Linked DNA regions of Azotobacter salinestris. The protein of the gene in region 2 interacts with the protein of the main gene of each other region in a pairwise test. Links are inferred from orthologs where the notes say so. Each region holds a gene or a part of one and is shown on either strand. Other genes may lie near its edges.

Region 1 (16,352 bases), 640 kb from region 2 along the record:
TTCCGGCCACACCAGCTGTGCGGCAATGAGGACCCCAAGTCCCATTCCGATGACCCCCCAGATCACCGTCATGATGGCGAACTGGCGGACCACCTTATAGTTATAAGCAGTCTGACTCGATGCTGTGCTCATGCTTAAGGTTTCCACGGTTAATGGAGGTTTTTGAAGACAAAAAACGGCGTCTGCTATGCTTGATGGAGTGAACCATGGCAATGCTCGAGCCGTCGTGATCTGCGTTAAAAAAGCCCAGCAAAAGACTCGACCCTGTTTGCGGGCAGGCCTGACCGAGGTGGTCGCCTCAAGAGGGACGCCGGGTCAATGCGCCATTGTCTCAAAATTATTTCGGAAAGTTTAGATAGCGGAAGTCCAATCAAGAGATCGGGCGGTCCGTGGTGCGAGGTCGTATCGCACTTCGAGGGGGATCTGCCCCTCTGTGGCGGGCTATGTGTCATGCTCAGGCTTCATCAGGAAAAATTGGGCGTTTCAAAGCGGGGAAAGGATGGTGAATGAGCAAGGTGTCTGTATTGACGTAGATCAATGCCCGCAGGACGCTAATGGGATTGGGCAATGGCTGTGGAACGGTCCGGCGCCGGCCGAATCGCATGCCTGCCTGGTCCTGGCTCACGGCGCCGGATCTCCGATGGACAGCGAGTTCATGACGGGGATGGCCGAGCGCCTCGCTGCCCGCGGGATTTCCGTGGTGCGCTTCGAGTTTCCCTACATGGCGGCGCAGCGGCGGGGAACTGGCAGACGCCCTCCCGATCGGCAGGCACGCTTGCTGGACTGTTGGCGCGCGATATATTCCCTGTTGCGCCGGGAGATATCCAAGCCTTTGGCGATCGGCGGCAAGTCAATGGGCGGACGCATGGCAAGTCTGCTGGCGGACGAGCTTGAGGCCCAGGCGCTTGTCTGTCTGGGTTATCCCTTTTATCCCGCAGGCAAGGCAGACAGGCCGAGAACGGCTCACCTGGCTACGCTCAGGACACCGACTCTGATTGTGCAGGGGGAGCGTGATGCCATGGGCAGCCGGGAGAGGGTCAGGGGATATTCCTTGTCTCCGGCAATATGTCTTCAGTGGTTGGCGGCAGCCGATCATGATCTGAAGCCACTCAGGGCTTCAGGTTTTACCCATGAACACCATCTCGATACTGCTGCAAATATGGTCGCAGACTTCCTGCAATCCTTCGGTCGGCATCGCTGATATCTTTTTGCTACCGTTTTATATTGCCGATATCGGTGGCATATTGCTTCGATAAATCCTGCCATTCAGTATGGCTATTTGCCGCGCAAGAAGGTGAATTGGCCTTTATTCTCGATGGGGGCTACCGTTTCGCTTGGATAGCTTGTGTCTGATTCGGCTCAATGGAGCAAATGCTGAATTTCGGGAATTGTTTGCTGGCATTTTGGTCATGTCATCGCTGATGGCGCTTGGGTTGGTTGGGGGCGAATAACCGTCCTCTGCTTGCCCATTTACATGTCATCTTGCCATATCAGTCATTGCCTGGCGGAAAGGGTAGAGATGGGGTCGTGATGTGCCAAGTAAGGGGCTGCTGCAAGCAGCCATGAGCCTGGCGGAGAGGCAAGGGACAGGTGGTTGCAGCATGCAGGTCCTTCGATAACCGCAAGGCGAAGGGAAACGGACTGCGTTACAGTTATGAATATGTGAATATTTTTAGATATATAAATATTTCTTTTTCAAATAAACAATTGCTCGAAATCAGCTTGTGCCCTTGCTCGCGCATTACATTGACCATTGTTTCGGCGCTGAGTTGCACGGGGTTGCCGGCAAGTGCGCAAGACGCATCATCGCTTGGTCTGTTTGCCGGGGCTGCTGTGGCTTGTGCGAGGGGTTGAGGGGGCGGGACCAGGGCTATGTCTCCAGCGTTCCGGTCCACTCCTTGCGGGGGTATGGAGCGAAGCTTTTCGTCTGCCAATGGTGGCAGGGCTCACTGCCGTCTGGCTCAGCCAGGCGGCATGCAAAACGATGTTCAGGAGGCGCTATGGATTGGCATTCAATCCTCAGGAAGAAGAGGGTACGCGCTGTAGTACCCATCACGGGCCTGGCCTGCTGCTGGCTGCTGCTCAATGCAGTGGCCGCGGAAGGCGGGCGCATGGCCATGAGCGAAAGCCCGGTGAGGCAGTACAAGAGTGCCGGACACGTCAGTGTCGATCTGCTCGGTGCTGGCGCCGACCGGCAATGGGCATCCTATCCGCAATGGGAGGGAGCGGCTTCCAGCGGGACCGCGGGGCAGCCGGTACAGACCTACTGTCTGAGTACCTTGGAGTCGACACTGCATCCGATTGCCCGTCTGAAGGGGAGACCTGTATGGCGCTTCTAGGTCTGCGATTCGGCAATCAGCTGTCGCAGCACGTATTGCAGAATGCCGCCGGCCTTGAAGTATTCAACCTCGTTGGCCGTGTCGATGCGGCATAGCACCGGGAAGTCGGTTCGCGATCCATCCCGGCGTTCCACCTCCACCGTCAGCGACTGGCGCGGTTTCAGCAGGCTTCCCGACAAGCCGCGAATGAACAGTTTCTCCGTGCCGTTCAGGCCTAGGCTTTGGCGCGTGGTGCCTTCGCCAAACTGCAGTGCCAGCACACCCATGCCAATCAGGTTGGAGCGGTGGATACGCTCGAAGCTCTCGGCGATCACTGCCTTCACGCCGAGCAGATTGGTGCCCTTTGCCGCCCAGTCACGACTGGAGCCGGTGCCGTATTCCTTGCCGGCGATCACCACCAGCGGCACGCCTTCAGCCTGGTAGCGCATGGCCGCATCGTAGATGGGCAGCTTTTCCCCGCCCGGTTGATGCAGGGTGTTGCCACCTTCCTCGCCAGCCAGCATCTCATTCTTGATGCGGATATTGGCAAAAGTGCCGCGCATCATCACTTCGTGGTTGCCGCGCCGCGCGCCGTAGGAGTTGAAGTCGGCCGGCTGCACGCCGAGCTGTTGCAGGTAGAGCCCGGCCGGAGAGCTGGGTTTGATGCTGCCGGCCGGGGAGATGTGGTCGGTGGTGATGGAGTCGCCGAACAGCGCCAGAATGCGTGCATTCTCGATGTCCCGGGGAGGCGCCGGGGGCTGGGCGATGTCTGCGAAGAAAGGGGGATTTCGGACATAGGTGGACCGGGCGTCCCATTGATAGGTATCTCCGGTTCCGGCCGGAATGGCCTGCCAGGCGGCATCGCCGCTGAACACGTCGGCGTAGCGCCTGCGGAACATCTCGCTGTCGATCTGGGCAACTGCCATGGCAATCTCCTCGTTGCTCGGCCAGATGTCCCGCAGATGGACCGGCTGCCCCTGGGCATCGAGGCCGAGCGGTTCGCGGGTCAGGTCGATGCGTGTGGTGCCGGCGAGGGCGAAGGCTACCACCAGGGGCGGCGAGGCCAGCCAGTTGGCCTTCACCAGAGGGTGCACACGGCCCTCGAAGTTGCGGTTGCCGGACAGCACCGAGGAGACGATCAGATCGTTGTCGGTGATCGTTTGGCCAACGGGGTCCGGCAGGGGGCCGGAATTGCCGATGCAGGTGGTGCAGCCGTAGCCGACCAGGTTGAAGCCGAGCCGGTCGAGATAGGGCGTGAGACCAGCCTTTGCCAGATAGTCGGTGACCACCTTGGAGCCTGGCGCCAGGGAAGTCTTCACCCAGGGCTGGCACTTGAGGCCGCGCTCGACGGCCTTCTTCGCCAGCAACCCGGCGGCCATCAGTACGCTGGGATTGGATGTGTTGGTGCAGGAGGTGATGGCGGCGATCACCACGTCGCCGTGATGCAGGCTGCAGCTGCCATCGCCGACCGGAAAGGCCTTGTCGAGTTCGGCCTTGCGTCCGCCGAGGTCCAGCAGCAGGTCGAACTGGGTACCGATGTCTTCCAGGGCAACCCGGTCCTGCGGGCGCTTGGGACCGGCCAAAGACGGGCGGACCTCGCCCAGGTCGAGTGCCAGGGTGGTGGTGAAGGCGGGCTCCGGAGCCTCGACGTCGTGCCACAGCCCCTGGGCCCTGCAGTAGGCCTCCACCAGGGCGATGCGCCGCTCGTCACGGCCGCTCAGGCGCAGGTAGTCGAGGGTCACCCGGTCGACCGGGAAGAAGCCGCAGGTCGCGCCATACTCCGGGGCCATGTTGGCGATGGTGGCCCGATCGGCCAGCGGCAGATTGTCCAGACCGGGGCCGTAGAACTCGACGAACCTGCCGACAACCCCGTGCTTGCGCAGGATCTGCGTGACGGTGAGCACCAGGTCGGTGGCGGTCACGCCTTCGTTCAACTGGCCGTTGAGGCGAAAACCGACCACCTCGGGGATCAGCATCGAGACCGGCTGGCCAAGCATCGCCGCCTCCGCCTCGATCCCGCCGACGCCCCAGCCGAGCACGCCGAGGCCGTTGATCATGGTGGTGTGCGAGTCGGTGCCGACCAGGGTGTCCGGGTAGGCCCAGAGTTCGCCGTTCTCCTCGCGGGTCCAGGCCACCTGGGCCAGGTATTCCAGATTGACCTGATGGCAGATGCCGGTGCCCGGCGGTACCACGCGGAAGTTGGCGAAAGCCTGCTGTCCCCAGCGCAGGAAGGCGTAGCGCTCGCCGTTGCGCTCCATTTCCAGGGCGACATTGTCGGTGAAGGCGCTCGGGTCGGCGAAGCGGTCGACCATCACCGAATGGTCGATCACCAGGTCGACCGGGGAGAGCGGATTGATCCGCTGCGGATCGGCGCCGGCCTGCGCTACGGCGTCGCGCATGGCGGCCAGGTCGACCACCGCGGGCACGCCGGTGAAGTCCTGCATCAGCACCCGCGCCGGGCGGAAGGCGATCTCTCGCGTGGAGCTGCGCGTCTCGAGCCAGCCGGCCAGCGCGGCGAGATCGTCGGCGCGCACGCTGACGCCGTCTTCCCAGCGCAGCAGGTTCTCCAGCAGCACCTTGAGCGAAATCGGCAGGCGACTGATGTCGCCCAGGCGCTTCGCCGCCTCCGGCAGGCTGAAGTAATGATAGGTCTGGCCATCTATCTCGAGGCTGCGTCGGCAGTTCAGGCTATCCAGGGAAGGCATCGGGGGGTTCTCCGGGAATGTTCGGCGGGGCAGGCTTCTTGATGGACTAGTGTTCCAAGCTAGTCCCGCCGGCCGGGACGTGCCAGTCGAGGGGATTGCCGGGAAGGCCTACCGCCGTCGAATTGGCTATCATGCGCGGCCCTGAAGGCGATCGGATGTCTCGAGGAAAAATACCGACCATGAACAGCCTGTTGTTGCATTGCCGTCCCGGTTTCGAAGGCGAGGTCTGCGCCGAGATCGGCGAACATGCCGGGCGCCTGAATGTGGCCGGCTATGCCAGGGCCAGGCCAAACAGTGCCTATGCCGAGTTCGTCTGCAGCGAGCCGGGCGGTGCCGAGCGGCTGATGCGCGAGTTGCGCTTCGCCGCGCTGATCTTTCCCCGCCAGTGGGCGCGTGGTGGTTTCGTCGAGCTGCCCGAGAGCGATCGTATCGGCGTTCTGCTCGAGCATCTGGCCGACTACCCAGTCTGCGGCAGCCTCTGGCTGGAGGTGCTGGACACCAACGAAGGCAAGGAGTTGTCGACCTTCTGCCGCAAGTTCGAGGTGCCGCTGCGCAAGGCGCTGGGCAAAGCCGGCAGACTGCTGGACGATCCACGCGGGCCGCGCCTGCTGCTGACCTTCAGAAGCGGCCGCGAGGTCTTTCTCGGACTGGCCGAGCCGGTCAACTCGTCAGCCTGGCCGATGGGCATCCCGCGCCTCAAGTTCCCCCGCGAGGCGCCGAGCCGTTCGACCCTCAAGCTGGAAGAGGCCTGGCATCAATTCATTCCGCGCGAGGCATGGGACCTGCGCCTCGCACCGGGGATGACCGCCGTGGACCTCGGTGCCGCGCCCGGTGGCTGGACCTGGCAATTGGTCAACCGGCACATGAAGGTGATGGCGGTGGACAACGGGCCTATGGCGCAGAGCCTGATGGATTCCGGGCTGGTCGAGCACGTGCGTGCCGATGGCTTCGTCTTCCGGCCGCGCCGGCCGGTCGACTGGATGGTCTGCGACATCGTCGAGAAGCCCGCCCGCACGGCCGCCCTGATCGAGACCTGGCTCGGCGAGGGACTCTGCCGCGAGGCGGTGGTCAACCTCAAGCTGCCGATGAAGCAGCGCTACGCCGAAGTACGCCGCCTGCTCGAGCGCATCGGCGATGGTCTGGCCGCGCGTGGCGTGAAGACGTCCATCGCCTGCCGCCAGCTCTACCACGACCGCGAGGAAGTGACCTGCCATCTGCGCCGGCTGCAGGCCCCGGCGTGACCCGGGGCGCTGCTTCGGCGACAATGTCCCTACCGGTTTTCTGGAGTTAGCCATGTCCCAGCCCGATCCCGCCAGCCTGGCCGTCGACGCGATTCTCGATGCCACCGGCCTCAACTGCCCCGAGCCGGTGATGCTGCTGCACAACAAGGTCCGCGACCTGACAGCCGGCGGTCTGCTCAAGGTGATCGCCACCGATCCCTCGACCCGTCGCGACATCCCCAAGTTCTGCATCTTCCTCGGCCATGAGTTGCTCGGGCAGCAGGAGGAGGGCGGAACATACCTGTACTGGATCCGCAAGAAGGTGGAATAGGCGGCATGCCGGGCGTGCCAGATCGTCCGCAAAAGTCCGGCATCCATTCGCCAGTTCTGTGCATCCGTTGCGGATTCCGCAATGTGCCGGGTCGATGTGCCCGGGGTGTCCGCTATCGTGGCGATGCGTGGTCATGGAACCCCGCGCTTAACGACACAAGGAGTGCACCCATGCGCAAGAACCCGTTTTCCTCCCTCCTGCTGGCTCTGCTGGCCAGCGCATCCGTCGCTGTCTCGGCAGCCGAAGCGCCCAAGGCCGAAGCCGCCAAGCCGGCCGTGACCCAGCCTGCGCAGCCCGCCCAGGTTGTCCAGGCGACTGCCGCGGCCAAGGTCGATCTCAACACCGCCGATGCGGCAACGCTCGAGCGCGAGTTGCAGGGCATCGGTCCCGCCAAGGCCCAGGCCATCGTCGACTATCGCCAGGCTCATGGCTCGTTCGCCTCGGTGGACGAGCTGCTGGAGGTCAAGGGAATCGGCGCTGCGACACTGGAAAAGAACCGTGCTCGCTTGAGCGCCAACTGATTCCAGTGCAGTAGTCGGGCCGGTCTCGTGACCGGCCTTTTCATGAAGGGGAGCCATCGGTCCGATTCGTCGCAAGCGAGTTGCAGCCGATCCCGAGGGGAGTTGACTTTCCTTTCTCTATCAGTAGGATACGCACCGTTGTTCCGCGATAGCTCAGTCGGTAGAGCAAGTGACTGTTAATCACTGGGTCCCTGGTTCGAGTCCAGGTCGCGGAGCCAGATCGCAAAAGGCCTGATCGCAAGATCAGGCCTTTTTGCTTTTCTGCAGCGTCGCTCCTTCGTCCCGGCGGCTCTCGCATGGAGAGTCCGCCGGGCGGGCAGGATCAGAGCACCTGGGCGATGGCCTGGGTGACGCTGGCGATGTTGCGCTGGTTCAGGGCGGCGACGCAGATGCGGCCGGTGGCGACGGCATAGATGCCGAACTCGTTGCGCAGACGCTCCACCTGCTCGGCGCTGAGGCCGGAGTAGGAGAACATGCCGCGCTGCTGGGCGACGAAGGCGAAGTCGCGCCTGGCGCCCTGGGCAGCCAGCTGCTCGACCATGGCCTGGCGCATGCTCTGGATGCGTCCGCGCATCTCGGCCAGTTCGCTTTCCCACAGGGCGCGCAGTTCCGGGCTGTTGAGCACGCCGGACACCACGCTGGCGCCATGGGTCGGCGGGTTCGAGTAGTTGGTGCGGATCACCCGCTTGATCTGCGACAGCACGCGCGCGGCCTCGTCCTTCGAGGCGGTGACGATGGACAGGGCGCCGACGCGCTCGCCGTAGAGGGAGAAGGACTTGGAGAAGGAGCTGGAGACGAAGAACTGCAGGTCCGATTCGGAGAACAGGCGTACCGCGGCGGCGTCCTCCTCGATGCCGTCGCCGAAGCCCTGATAGGCGATGTCGAGGAAGGGCACGTGGCCGCGCTCGCGGATCGCTTCCAGCACCTGCTTCCAGTCGTCGGCGGACAGATCGACGCCGGTCGGGTTGTGGCAGCAGGCGTGCAGCAGCACGATGGAGCCGGCCGGCAGGGCCTTGATGTCCTCGAGCATGCCGGCGCGGTTCAGGCCGTGGCTGGCGGCGTCGTAGTAACGGTAGCTCTGCACGCGGAAGCCGGCGGACTCGAACAGGGCGCGGTGGTTCTCCCAGCTCGGGTCGCTGATGGCGACCACGGCGTCCGGCCGCAGGCGCTTGAGGAAGTCGGCGCCGACCTTCAGCGCGCCGGTGCCGCCCAGAGCCTGTGCGGTGACCACACGGCCATCGGCGAGCAGGGCGGCGTCGTTGCCGAACAGCAGCTTCTGCACGGCCTGGTCGTAGGCGCCGATGCCCTCGATCGGCAGGTAGCCGCGTGGCGCATGGGCGGCGATGCGAGCCTTCTCGGCTTCCTCGACGGCGCGCAGCAGGGGAATTCGACCCTCTTCGTTGTAGTAGACGCCGACACCGAGGTTGACCTTGGTCGGACGGGTATCGGCATTGAATGCTTCGGTGAGGCCAAGGATCGGGTCACGCGGTGCCATTTCTACGGCAGAGAACAAGCTCATGGTCGAGGTGCTCGAAGAAGAAGAGGGTGGAGGGCCAGGCTACTACCCCCACGCAGGCGGACGGGCCATCGACCGGAGAGGGGCGACGGTATGCGCAGGGGGCATGCAGAATCGGGGCGTTAGTATAGCGGCCACGTCCGATGCCTGCGATATGCTGTTTCAGGGTTTTGTGTCAACCATATGTCGAAGGCGGCCCCGCCGGCCGGTGCTCGAAGGCTCCTGCCGGACGCATGCCGGCTGCCTGCAGTTTCCCGGCGAAGTTGTCCGCCGGCACCATCGAGAGAGGTTCCCATGTCCGAATTCCAGCTGGTGACCCGTTTCCAGCCCGCCGGCGACCAGCCCGAGGCCATCCGTCGGATGGTCGAGGGGCTGGAGGCCGGGTTGTCGCACCAGACCCTGCTCGGGGTGACCGGCTCCGGCAAGACCTTCAGCATCGCCAGCGTGATCGCCCGGGTGCAGCGCCCGACCCTGGTGCTGGCGCCCAACAAGACCCTGGCGGCGCAGCTCTACGGCGAGTTCAAGAGCTTCTTCCCGCACAACGCGGTGGAATACTTCGTCTCCTACTACGACTACTACCAGCCGGAAGCCTATGTGCCGTCCTCCGACACCTACATCGAGAAGGACGCCTCGATCAACGACCACATCGAACAGATGCGCCTGTCGGCGACCAAGGCGTTGCTGGAGCGGCCGGACGCGATCATCGTCGCCACCGTCTCGTCGATCTACGGCCTGGGCGATCCGGCCAGCTACCTGAAGATGGTGCTGCACATCGACCGCGGCGACAGACTCGACCAGCGCGCCCTGCTGCGTCGCCTGGCCGAGCTGCAGTACACCCGCAACGACATGGATTTCGCGCGCGCCACCTTCCGCGTGCGCGGCGACGTGATCGATATCTTCCCGGCCGAATCCGAGCTGGAAGCGATCCGCATCGAGCTGTTCGACGACGAGGTGGAGAGCCTGGCCGCCTTCGATCCCTTGACCGGCGAGGTGATCCGCAAGCTGCCGCGCTTCACCTTCTATCCCAAGAGCCACTACGTCACCCCGCGGGAAACGCTGCTGGAGGCGGTGGAGCAGATCAAGGCCGAACTCAAGGACCGCCTGGAGCATCTGCAGGGGCACGGCAAGCTGGTGGAGGCGCAGCGCCTGGAACAGCGCACCCGCTTCGACCTGGAGATGATCCTCGAGCTGGGCTACTGCAACGGCATCGAGAACTACTCCCGCTACCTCTCCGGGCGCGCGCCGGGCGAGGCGCCGCCGACCCTCTACGACTACCTGCCGGACAACGCGCTGATGGTGATCGACGAATCCCACGTCACCGTCCCGCAGGTCGGCGCCATGTACAAGGGCGACCGCTCGCGCAAGGAAACCCTGGTGGAATACGGCTTCCGCCTGCCCTCGGCGCTGGACAACCGGCCGATGCGTTTCGACGAGTGGGAGCGCATCAGCCCGCAGACCATCTTCGTCTCGGCGACCCCCGGTCCCTACGAGGCCGAACACGCCGGACGGATCATCGAGCAGGTGGTGCGCCCCACCGGCCTGGTCGACCCCCAGCTCGAGGTGCGTCCGGCGACTACCCAGGTCGACGACCTGCTCTCCGAGATCCGCAAGCGCGTCGCCGCCGAGGAGCGCGTGCTGGTCACCACCCTGACCAAGCGCATGGCCGAGGACCTCACCGACTACCTGGGCGACCACGACGTGCGGGTGCGCTACCTGCACTCGGACATCGACACCGTGGAGCGCGTGGAGATCATCCGCGACCTGCGCAGCGGCGCCTTCGACGTGCTGGTGGGCATCAACCTGCTGCGCGAGGGGCTGGACATGCCCGAGGTGTCGCTGGTGGCGATCCTCGACGCGGACAAGGAGGGCTTCCTGCGCAGCGAACGCTCGCTGATCCAGACCATCGGCCGCGCCGCGCGCAACCTCAACGGCAAGGCGATCCTCTATGCCGACAACATCACCGGCTCGATGCAGCGCGCCATCGACGAGACCGAGCGGCGCCGGGCCAGGCAGATCGCCTTCAACGAGGCCCACGGCATCGTGCCCAGGGGCGTCAAGAAGGACATTCAGGACATCCTCGAAGGGGCCGTGGTGCCCGGCGCGCGCAGCCGCAAACGGGTGGCCAGGGCGGCGGAGGAGAGCGGCCAGTATGCCGCCGAGCTGCGTTCGCCGAGCGAGATCAACAAGCGCATCCGCCAGCTCGAGGAGAAGATGTACGCCCTGGCTCGCGACCTGGAGTTCGAGGCCGCGGCGCAGCTGCGCGACGAGATCCAGGCGCTGCGCGAAAAGCTGCTGCAGGTCTGATGCAGGAAGGCTCCAGCGTTCGGCCGCGTGCCCGGCTGGAGCCCCCGGCTTCGCCCCTGCTAACATTCGCGCCCTTCATCCTTCTGTTCGTCCCTCTGTCCGGGAGCCTGCATGACCACCGTCCGCACCCGCATCGCGCCGTCGCCCACCGGCGATCCGCACGTCGGCACCGCCTATATCGCCCTGTTCAACCTGTGCTTCGCCCGTCAGCACGGCGGCCAGTTCATCCTGCGCATCGAGGATACCGACCAGCTGCGCTCGACCCGCGAGTCGGAGCAGCAGATCTACGACGCCCTGCGCTGGCTAGGCATCGAATGGGACGAGGGCCCGGACGTCGGCGGCCCCCACGGCCCCTACCGGCAGAGCGAGCGCGGCGAGATCTATAAAAAGTACTCGGACGAGCTGGTCGCCAAGGGCCACGCCTTCCCCTGCTTCTGCAGCGCCGAGCGCCTCGACCAGGTGCGCGCGCAGCAGATGGCCAACAAGGAGACCCCGCGCTACGACGGCCACTGCATGCACCTCGCCCCGCAAGAGGCGCAGCGCCGCATCGATGCCGGCGAGTCCCACGTGATCCGCATGAAGGTGCCGAGCGAAGGCGTCTGCACGGTGCCGGACCTGCTGCGCGGCGATGTGGAGATCCCCTGGGACCGCATGGACATGCAGGTGCTGATGAAGGCCGACGGCCTGCCCACCTATTTCCTCGCCAACGTGGTCGACGACCACCTGATGGGCATCACCCACGTGCTGCGCGGCGAGGAGTGGCTGCCCTCGGCGCCCAAGCTGATCAAGCTCTACGAGTACTTCGGCTGGGAGCAGCCCAAGCTGGTGTACATGCCGCTGTTGCGCAATCCGGACAAGAGCAAGCTGTCCAAGCGCAAGAACCCCACCTCGATCACCTTCTACCAGCGCATGGGCTTTCTGCCCGAGGCGATGCTCAACTACCTGGGCCGCATGGGCTGGTCCATGCCCGACGAGCGCGAGAAGTTCACCCTGGCGGAGATGATCGAGCACTTCGACATCAATCGCGTGTCCCTCGGCGGGCCGATCTTCGACATGGAGAAGCTTTCCTGGCTGAACGGCCAGTGGCTGCGCGAGCTGCCGGTCGAGGCCTTCGCTGCCGAAGTGCACAAGTGGGCGTTCAATCCCGAGTACCTGATGCAAATCGCTCCGCACGTGCAGGGTCGGGTGGAGACCTTCAGCCAGATCGCCCCGCTGGCCGGCTTCTTCTTCGCCGGCGGCGTGCCGCTGGACGCCACGCTGTTCGAGCACAAGAGGCTCTCGCCCGACCAGGTCCGCCAGTTGCTGCAGCTGATCCTCTGGAAGCTGGAAGCCCTGCGCCAGTGGAACAAGGACAACATCACCGCGATCATCCAGAAGACCAGCGAGCACCTCGGCTACAAGCTGCGCGACGCAATGCCGCTGATCTTCCCGGCGATCACCGGCCAGGCCAGCTCGGTGTCGGTACTCGACGCCATGGAGATCCTCGGCGCCGACCTGACCCGCTTCCGCCTGCGCCAGGCCATCGAGCTGCTCGGCGGCGTGTCGAAGAAGGAGAACAAGGAGTGGGAGAAGCTGCTGGCCGAGATGCCCTGATCTTTCCCGCATGAGCGAGGCGGCGGGCTGAACCGGCCCGGCTTCCCGAGCTACGTGCCCCGAGCTACGCGCCCCGGTCTTTCCAGCAGGAGAGGCCGGGGCTTTTTGTTTGTCGCGTCAGCAGGTCACCCAGACAGCCATGGACGTCCACGGCTGTCGGCGAGGGGAACTTATCAAGGTCGTCGGTCAACGAAAAAAGACCTGCGCCTTTTTCTTTCCCTATCTGATTGCCTTGCTCGGAGGACGCCACGCAATGAATTGGACGGAGCTGAATTGGCAAGAGCTGGACTGGCAGGCAATGCTGAACGAAAGCCTCTGGACGAGCCTCGCCCTGCTGCTGGCCGTGACCCTGGCCAGCTACTGGCTGCTGCGCGGCATTCTCGGCATCGTCAGCCGCCGGATGCGGGCGCTGGCGGCGCGCGGGCGGCTCTACGGCTTCATCGCGGAAATGCTCGCGCATACCAGCCGCCTGCTGGTCTTCGCCTTCTCGCTGCTCATCGGCCTGAAGGTGGTGGAATTGTCGCCGCGCTGGGAGGACATGCTGTCCCACGGCTGGTTCATCGCCCTGGCCTTTCAGCTGGCGCTGTGGCTCGACACCGGCATCCGCCTGTGGATGGACAGCCTGGCCCACAACGGCCGGGCGCGCAATCCGGTGACCACGGCGATCATCGGCATCCTCTTCCGTATCCTGATCTGGGCGATGATGCTGCTGTCGATCCTCGCCAACCTCGGGGTGAACATCACCGCCATGGTCGCCAGCCTGGGGATCGGCGGCATCGCCATCGCCCTGGCGGTGCAGACGGTGCTCGGCGATGTCCTCGCCTCGCTGTCGATCGGCATGGACAAGCCTTTCGAGATCGGCGATTTCGTGGTGTTCGGCGAGGTGGCCGGAACCATCGAGCACATCGGCGTGAAGACCACCCGCATCCGCAGCCTGAGCGGCGAGCAGATCGTCTGCGCCAATTCCGACATGCTGACCAGGACCCTGCACAACTACAAGCGCATGGACACCCGGCGGATCGTGTTCAAGTTCGGCATCGCCTACAACACGCCGGTGGAGAAGGTGCGCGAGGTCGCGGCGCTGGTCCGGCGGATCGTCCAGGGGATCGAGGGCACCCGTTTCGACCGCGCGCATTTCCTGGCCTTCGATGAAAGCCAGCTGACCTTCGAGGTGGTCTACATCGTGCTCAGCGCGGATTACAACCGCTACATGGATATCCAGCAGGAGATCAACCTGGGCCTGCTGCAGGGCCTGCGCGAGATGCAGGTGCAGTTCGCCTTTCCCACGCGCAGTGTCGAGTTCATCGGAGGCGTCCTGCCGCAGGTCAGCGTGGGCGGCCTGCCCTCGGGCAAGCTTGCCGCCAACAACGGCATCGTCCTGAGCGACGGCAGAGGGCAGCAGCAGTGAGACCTTGAAAGGAGCCAGCCCGCGGCGCCCCGAGGGCGCCACGGGACAGGCCCGGGGGAGGGTTATTCCTGGACGTTCATGAACTCGCGCGCCCAGATGCGATATTCATCCAGGGTCGAGTACTTGGTGCAGAGTTCCTTGGCGCTCAGGTCGGACGGGCCGACGCCGCGCTGTTCGCGCAGGCAGTCGTAGGTCGCCTTGATCGCGGCGAAGTAGGCGGCATGCCCGTTCACCACGATGCGCACGCCGTTCTCGGCCAGGCGGGCCATGTCGCGCAGCTTCGGATTGCCGTAGGTGATCAGCATCAACGGCGTATCCGGCAGGTGCCGGGTGATGGCCTCCAGATGCTCGAAGTCCTTGATGCCGATCATGCAGATGCCGTCCGCGCCGGCGGCCTGGTAGGCCTTGGCCCGCTCGATGGTCTCCTCGATGCTGAGCTGCTCGGCGTTGGTACGGGCGATGATGCTCAGCTGCGGATCGATGCGTGCCTCCAGGGCGGCGCGGATCTTGCCCACGGCCTCGTCCAGGGGGATCAGGTCGGTGGTCTTGTGCCCGTACTTGGGCGGCAGCAGGGTGTCTTCCAGGGTCAGCGCGGCGACGCCGGCGCGCTCCAGTTCGGCCACGGTACGCATGGCGTTGATCGCGTTGCCGTAGCCATGGTCGGCATCGGCGATGATCGGCAGGCTGGCCACGCGGCCGATGCGGGTGGCCTGCTCGACGAACTCGCTGAGGGTGATCAGCGCATAGTCCGGGGCGGCGAGCACCTGCAGGGCGGCGACCGAGCCGCCGAGAATGCCGACCTCGAAATTCAGGTCGCCGGCGATCCGCGCCGACATCGGATCGAATACCGAGGCGGCGTCGTAGCAGGTCCTGGATTCCAGCAACGCCCGGAATTGGCGTCTCAAATCGTGCTGAGAAGCAAGGGTCATAGAAAAACTCCTGAAAGGCGGTATGGGGTAGTCGTTATTTTTTTTGAATGGCTCCGGTCTGCCCCGGGCAAACAGCCGGGGTGCCTGGCCTTTTTGGTTTTAATGTCGCAGCGGCTGCGCAAGGGGCCATGCGGACTACTGTTTCGATGGCCAGGGGCTCGCCGTGCCGCTAGGTGCCGGCGGGCCTGATTGTTGTTCTGCTGCCAGGCGGATTTGCTCCGTGCAGGCAGACCCGTTCCGGTCCCTTCATGAAGGGCGGGGGGCTTGACTAAAGTACAGCTTGTTTCGCTTGAAGACGAGCCTTTTTGGCCGCTCTGGTGGCTTTTGGCCTGCCCCGTTCCAGCGTGCGGGATCCTCTCACTCCACCTTGCTGCGGCGCAGCCGAGCGCTTTCGGCGATGCCGCTCTCGGCCTGCTCGGACGCCTGCTGCAGTTCCGCCGAGCGGACGAAGCGGGTCGGCGCCGAACCGTCGGCATTGTGCTGGAGGATGCCGCGAGGGCGGCCCTGGGCGTCGAGCAGCAGCTGGCCAATGCCGGCGCCGTTCCACAGGCGCTCGCCGCGCCGGCCGCGATGGGGAATGCGCGGCACCACCTCCATCCGGCGCCGCTTGGTCAGCCAGTTGAGCGGCGACCAGGGCGCGTATAGCCAGCGGTTGAGGCGGTCGAAGCACTTCAGCAGGCCAGGGGGGAACTCGTTCTTGATGCCGCTGCTGGTGATCTGCCAGATGCGCGGTCCTCCGGCGCGGTAGCGGATCTGCACGTCGTAGGCGAAGGAGTAATGCACGTCGCCCGACAGGATCACGTAGTTGGCCGGGGTGCGCGAGTGGCGGAAGATGTTGAGGATCACCTGCGCCGCGCCGCGGTGTGCCATCCAGTTCTCCGCATCGACCAGCAGCGGGTGCCCGGCCAGGGTGAACAGGCGCTGGACGGCCTCTATCAGCTTGACGCCGAAGACCGGCGCCGGCGAGACGATCACCGCGGCCTGCTCGTCGAGCAACTCCTGCTGCAGCTCGCAGAGGGCCTCCCAGTCCATCAGCCCCGAAGGCCGGCTCAGGTGGATTTCGCTGCGCCAGCGGCGGGTGCGGGTGTCCAGCACGATCAGGGTGGGCGTGGTCGACAACTGGTAGTGCCAGTTCTGGAACTTCAGCAGCTCGTCGATCAGCCCGTCCTGGGCTTCGCAGTCAAGGCATCCGTCGGGGTCCGCGGTCAGCGTCTCGATCTGGTGCAGGAGTTCATGGAAGACATCCGGGTTGTTGCCCCAGCCCTGGCACAGGGCATAGGCGATCAGCGCGTTGCCGATGATGCGCCGGGAGAAGGGATGGCCGTAGGCGGTTTCCTCCCAGCGCGCGGACAGGTTCCAGTCGTCGGTGACGTCGTGGTCGTCGAAGATCATCAGGCACGGCAGATGGGCCAGGGCGCGGGCGGCCTGCGGCAGCTGGGCGCGGAAGGCGTCGAGGGCTTCCTGTTCGCCGGCGTAGCGCTCGGCGAGGGCGGCATCCAGTTCCGGC
Region 2 (4,443 bases):
GGTGGCGCTTGAAGGTCGCCAGCCCGCCCAGGTCGGCGGCGTCCTGCAGCTCCTGCAACTCTTCGCGCAGCTCCATCTGCTGCATGAGGAACGCAGGATCCTGCACCGTGGTTTCCTGGGGCAGCTCCTCTCCCTGCAGGGACAACAGGTAGCGGGCGCGCCGGGACGGGCTCCTCAGCGTCTGGTAGGCCTCGTTGAGCCGGGCAGACTCCTCCAGCGCCAGGCGCTGCTCACGCTCGGGGGCACCGGCGAAGCGGTCGGGATGCACCCGGCGCACCAGTTCGCGGTAGCGCGCCGCGAGCCGCTCCAGGTCGAGGCGAAAATCCGGCTCGAGGTCGAACAGGGCGAAATGACTGCCGCTACTACCCATGCAGCCGCCTCAGGTGTTGAAGCTTTCGCCGCAGCCGCACTCGCCACGCACGTTCGGGTTGTTGAACTTGAAGCCCTCGTTGAGCCCTTCGCGGACGAAGTCCAGCTCGGTGCCGTCCAGGTAGACCAGGCTCTTGGGGTCGATGATCACCTTGACGCCGTGACTCTCGAACACCTGATCCTCGCCAGCCACCTCGTCGACGAACTCCAGCACGTAGGCCAGGCCCGAACAGCCGCTCGTGCGGACGCCCAGGCGGATGCCCTCGCCCTTGCCGCGCCCTTCGAGGGAGCGGCGGACATGGTGGGCGGCGGCTTCGGTCATGGTGATGGCCATTGCAACTCCTTAACTCGTCAGCGTGGTTTAAACCAGGCCCTTCTTGTGCTTGTAGTCGCGCACGGCGGCCTTGATGGCATCCTCTGCCAGCACGGAGCAGTGGATCTTGACCGGCGGCAACGCCAGCTCTTCGGCGATCTGGGTGTTCCTGATGGTTTCCGCCTCGTCCAGGGTCTTGCCCTTCATCCACTCGGTGGCCAGGGAGCTGGAGGCGATGGCCGAGCCGCAACCATAGGTCTTGAACTTGGCGTCCTCGATGATGCCCTGCTCGTTGACCTTGATCTGCAGGCGCATCACGTCGCCGCAGGCCGGGGCGCCGACCATGCCGGTGCCGACGTCAGGATCTTGCGCGTCGAGCTTGCCGACATTGCGCGGGTTTTCGTAGTGGTCGATGACCTTATCACTGTAAGCCATGGTGCAATACCTCGTTAATCACGGGCAATTTCGGGAAAGGAATCAGTGGGCCTGCCACTCGACCTTGGACAGATCGACCCCCTCCTTGTACATGTCCCAGAGCGGCGACAGCTCGCGCAGCTTGCTGACCGCCTCACAAACCTTCCGCGCGGCGTAGTCGACGTCCTCTTCGGTGGTGAAGCGACCGAAGGTGAAACGGATCGAGCTGTGCGCCAGCTCGTCGTTGCGTCCCAGGGCGCGCAGCACGTAGGACGGCTCCAGGGACGCCGAGGTGCAGGCCGAGCCCGAGGAAACCGCGAGGTCCTTGAGCGCCATGATCAGCGATTCGCCTTCCACATAGTTGAAGCTGAGGTTGAGGTTGTGTGGCACCCGCGCCGTGGCGCTGCCGTTCAGGTAGACCTCCTCGAGGGTGCTGACCTGCTCGTGGAAGCGCTGGCTGAGTCCGGCAATGCGCCGGCTTTCCGTAGCCATCTCTTCCCGGGCGATGCGAAAGGCCTCACCCATGCCGACGATCTGGTGGGTCGCCAGGGTGCCCGAGCGCATGCCGCGCTCATGACCGCCACCATGCATCTGCGCCTCCAGGCGCACGCGCGGCTTGCGGCGCACGTAGAGCGCACCGATGCCCTTGGGACCGTAGGTCTTGTGGGCGGAGAAGGACATCAGGTCGACCTTCATGTTCTCCAGGTCGATGGCCACCTTGCCGGTCGACTGCGCCGCATCCACGTGATACAGCACGCCGCGCGCGCGGGTCAGCTCGCCGATGGTGGCGATGTCGTTGACGGTGCCGATCTCGTTGTTGACGTGCATCACCGAGACCAGAATGGTGTCATCGCGCAGCGCCGCCTCGACCATCGCCGGGGTGATCAGGCCGTCCTCGCCAGGCTCGAGATAGGTTACCTCGAAGCCCTCGCGCTCGAGCTGGCGGGTGGTGTCCAGCACCGCCTTGTGCTCGATCTTCGAGGTGACGATATGCTTGCCCTTGCTCGCGTAGAAGTGCGCGACACCCTTGATCGCCAGGTTGTCGGACTCGGTGGCACCGGAGGTCCAGACGATCTCCCGCGGATCGGCATTGACCAGCTCCGCCACCTGCCGACGGGCGTTCTCCACCGCTTCCTCGGCCTTCCAGCCGAAGACGTGGGAACGCGAGGCCGGATTGCCGAAATTGCCGTCCATGGTCAGGCACTCGCACATCTTCTGCGCCACCCGCGGGTCGACCGGAGTGGTGGCGGAATAATCCAGGTAAATCGGCAACTTCATGGGGCTCTCCTGTCGGGCTAGCATCCGGCTCATTCGATGGCGGATGCTTCGATCTTTCCGGCATACGGCAGCGGACAACCGCCGCCCTGGCGCCGATCCTGCAAGCGGGCAAGATCCTGGACGTCGCTGCGGGCGACCAGATCGGCCAGGCTGATGCCGCTGAGAAACTCGTGGATCTGGTGGCTGAGATCGCACCAGAGGTAATGGGTCAGACAGACCTCTCCCGAATGGCAGCCACGGTCGCCCTGGCAGCGGGTCACGTCCACCGACTCGTTGACCGCGTCAATGACTTCGGCCACCTGGATGTCGGCCATGCCGCGGGACAACTGGTAGCCGCCACCGGGACCACGGACGCTGGTCACCAGACTATTACGCCGCAACTTGGCGAACAGCTGCTCCAGATAGGAAAGGGAAATCCCCTGGCGCTCGGAGATGTCGGCAAGGGAGACGGGGCCGTTCTGGGCATGCAATGCCAGATCGAGCATGGCCGTAACGGCATACCGGCCTTTGGTTGTCAGTCTCATGGTCGATACCAGGGAATCGCTGATTTGCATCAAGTATGCAATACCCGACCAATAGTATCAACTATTAATCCCTGTAATTTACTCGGAATTGTATCGCCCGACCTTTTGCCCGAGGCGGACCACGAAACCTCAGACCGGAGGCTTGCCGTCCTCTTCCTTGACCCCGGCGAAATCCTCCTCGCGCAGCGCCGGCAGCTCCTTGGCGTGATAATCGCTGCCCAGGGCCTTGAGCGCCTGGCACATGCCCTCGAGTCGCTCGTCGACGGCCTGCAGGTGATCGAGCAGTTGGCCGATGGCGTGCGCCACCGGGTCCGGCATGCTCTGGCCGAGAGCGTAGGCATCGAAGCCGTATTTCTCGGCGAGCGCCTGGCGTCTGGCCTCCTGCTCGTCGTCCGACCTGACGACGATGCGCCCGGGTATTCCCACCGCCGTGGCGCCGGCCGGCACCGCCCGGGTCACCACCGCATTGGAGCCGATCTTGGCGCCAGCCCCGACGGTGAAGGGGCCGAGAATCTTCGCCCCGGCTCCGACGATCACGCCATCTTCCAGGGTCGGATGGCGCTTGCCCTTGTCCCAGCTGGTGCCGCCGAGGGTCACTCCGTGGTAGAGGGTGACGTCGTCGCCGATCTCGGCCGTCTCGCCGATCACCACGCCCATGCCGTGGTCGATGAACAGGCGCCGGCCGACTCGCGCGCCCGGATGGATCTCGATACCGGTCAGCCAGCGCCCCAGATGCGAGACCAGCCGCGCCAGCAGCTTCCAGTCGCCGCACCACAGCCCGTGCGCCAGGCGATGCAGCCATACCGCATGCAGCCCCGGATAGCAGATCAGCACCTCGAGGGTGTTGCGCGCGGCAGGGTCGCGCCGGAAAACGCTCCGGATATCTTCTTGCATGCGTTCGAACATCACTGCTTTCTCCGCGTATGGGCCTCGCCACGGGCCGCCTTCTGGGTTTCCGTCAGGATGCCGCGCAGGATATTCATTTCCAACTTGCTGATCCCGCTGCGCCCGTACAGGCGGCGCAGGCGTGACATCAGATGGCGCGGCTTTTCCGGATCGAGGAAGCCGATCTCCACCAGGGTACTTTCCAGGTGCCCGTAGAACAGCTCCAGCTCGTCCATGGTGACCGGCTGGGCATTGAGCATCGCCGTGGTTTCCAGCTTTTCCTGCTTGCTCGGCAGCCCCTCGGCCGCCAGCCAGGCCATGCGCACCTCATAGGCGAGCACCTGGACCGCCGCCGCCAGATTCAGCGAACTGAACGAAGGATCCGAGGGAATGTGCACATGGAACTGGCAACGCTGCAGTTCCTCGTTGGTCAGCCCGGCGTATTCGCGGCCGAATACCAGCGCCACCTCGGCCCCCTGCCCGGCCTGCTCCAGACAGGTGGTGGCGCATTCGCGCGGATCCAGCAGCGGCCAGGGGATGCGCCGGTCGCGGGCGCTGGTGCCGAGCGCCAGGCTGCAGCCGACCAATGCCTCCTCCAGGCTGGCGACTACCTGTGCACTCTCCAGGATGTCGGTGGCGCCGGAGGCCCGGGCAACCGCC

What was found.
Region 1: the proteins of GCU53_RS18200 (region 2) and tusA interact in binary tests that used the Escherichia coli proteins (3 or more experiments, as listed by UniProt). The link is inferred for Azotobacter salinestris from one-to-one orthologs.

What each region holds. Positions count from the first base shown.
Region 1 is NZ_CP045302.1:4,512,485-4,528,836, forward strand. Bases 5,077-7,945 are described here. They hold tusA (sulfurtransferase TusA), read left to right. Parts: upstream 5,077-6,316; coding sequence 6,317-6,574; downstream 6,575-7,945. Other genes in these bases: rlmM (23S rRNA (cytidine(2498)-2'-O)-methyltransferase RlmM), read left to right, coding at 5,203-6,264; GCU53_RS21290 (ComEA family DNA-binding protein), read left to right, coding at 6,745-7,095; GCU53_RS21300 (amino acid aminotransferase), read right to left, coding at 7,418-7,945. In the rest of the region: ccoN (cytochrome-c oxidase, cbb3-type subunit I), read right to left, coding at 1-132; GCU53_RS21265 (alpha/beta family hydrolase), read left to right, coding at 500-1,201; aconitate hydratase AcnA, read right to left, coding at 2,336-5,023; more of GCU53_RS21300, read right to left, coding at 7,946-8,614; excinuclease ABC subunit UvrB, read left to right, coding at 8,906-10,915; gltX (glutamate--tRNA ligase), read left to right, coding at 11,027-12,508; GCU53_RS21315 (mechanosensitive ion channel family protein), read left to right, coding at 12,792-13,916; GCU53_RS21320 (isocitrate lyase/PEP mutase family protein), read right to left, coding at 13,979-14,845; GCU53_RS21325 (alkaline phosphatase D family protein), read right to left, coding at 15,203-16,352. UniProt on the Escherichia coli protein: Sulfur carrier protein involved in sulfur trafficking in the cell. Part of a sulfur-relay system required for 2-thiolation during synthesis of 2-thiouridine of the modified wobble base 5-methylaminomethyl-2-thiouridine (mnm(5)s(2)U) in tRNA.
Region 2 is NZ_CP045302.1:3,879,056-3,883,498, reverse strand. What follows is about bases 268-3,219. They hold GCU53_RS18200 (IscS subfamily cysteine desulfurase), read right to left. Parts: upstream 2,375-3,219; coding sequence 1,160-2,374; downstream 268-1,159. Other genes in these bases: cysE (serine O-acetyltransferase), read right to left, coding at 3,028-3,219; iscR (Fe-S cluster assembly transcriptional regulator IscR), read right to left, coding at 2,404-2,898; iscU (Fe-S cluster assembly scaffold IscU), read right to left, coding at 731-1,117; iscA (iron-sulfur cluster assembly protein IscA), read right to left, coding at 380-703; hscB (co-chaperone HscB), read right to left, coding at 268-370. In the rest of the region: more of hscB, read right to left, coding at 1-267; more of cysE, read right to left, coding at 3,220-3,804; tRNA (cytosine(32)/uridine(32)-2'-O)-methyltransferase TrmJ, read right to left, coding at 3,804-4,443. UniProt on the Escherichia coli protein: Master enzyme that delivers sulfur to a number of partners involved in Fe-S cluster assembly, tRNA modification or cofactor biosynthesis. Catalyzes the removal of elemental sulfur from cysteine to produce alanine.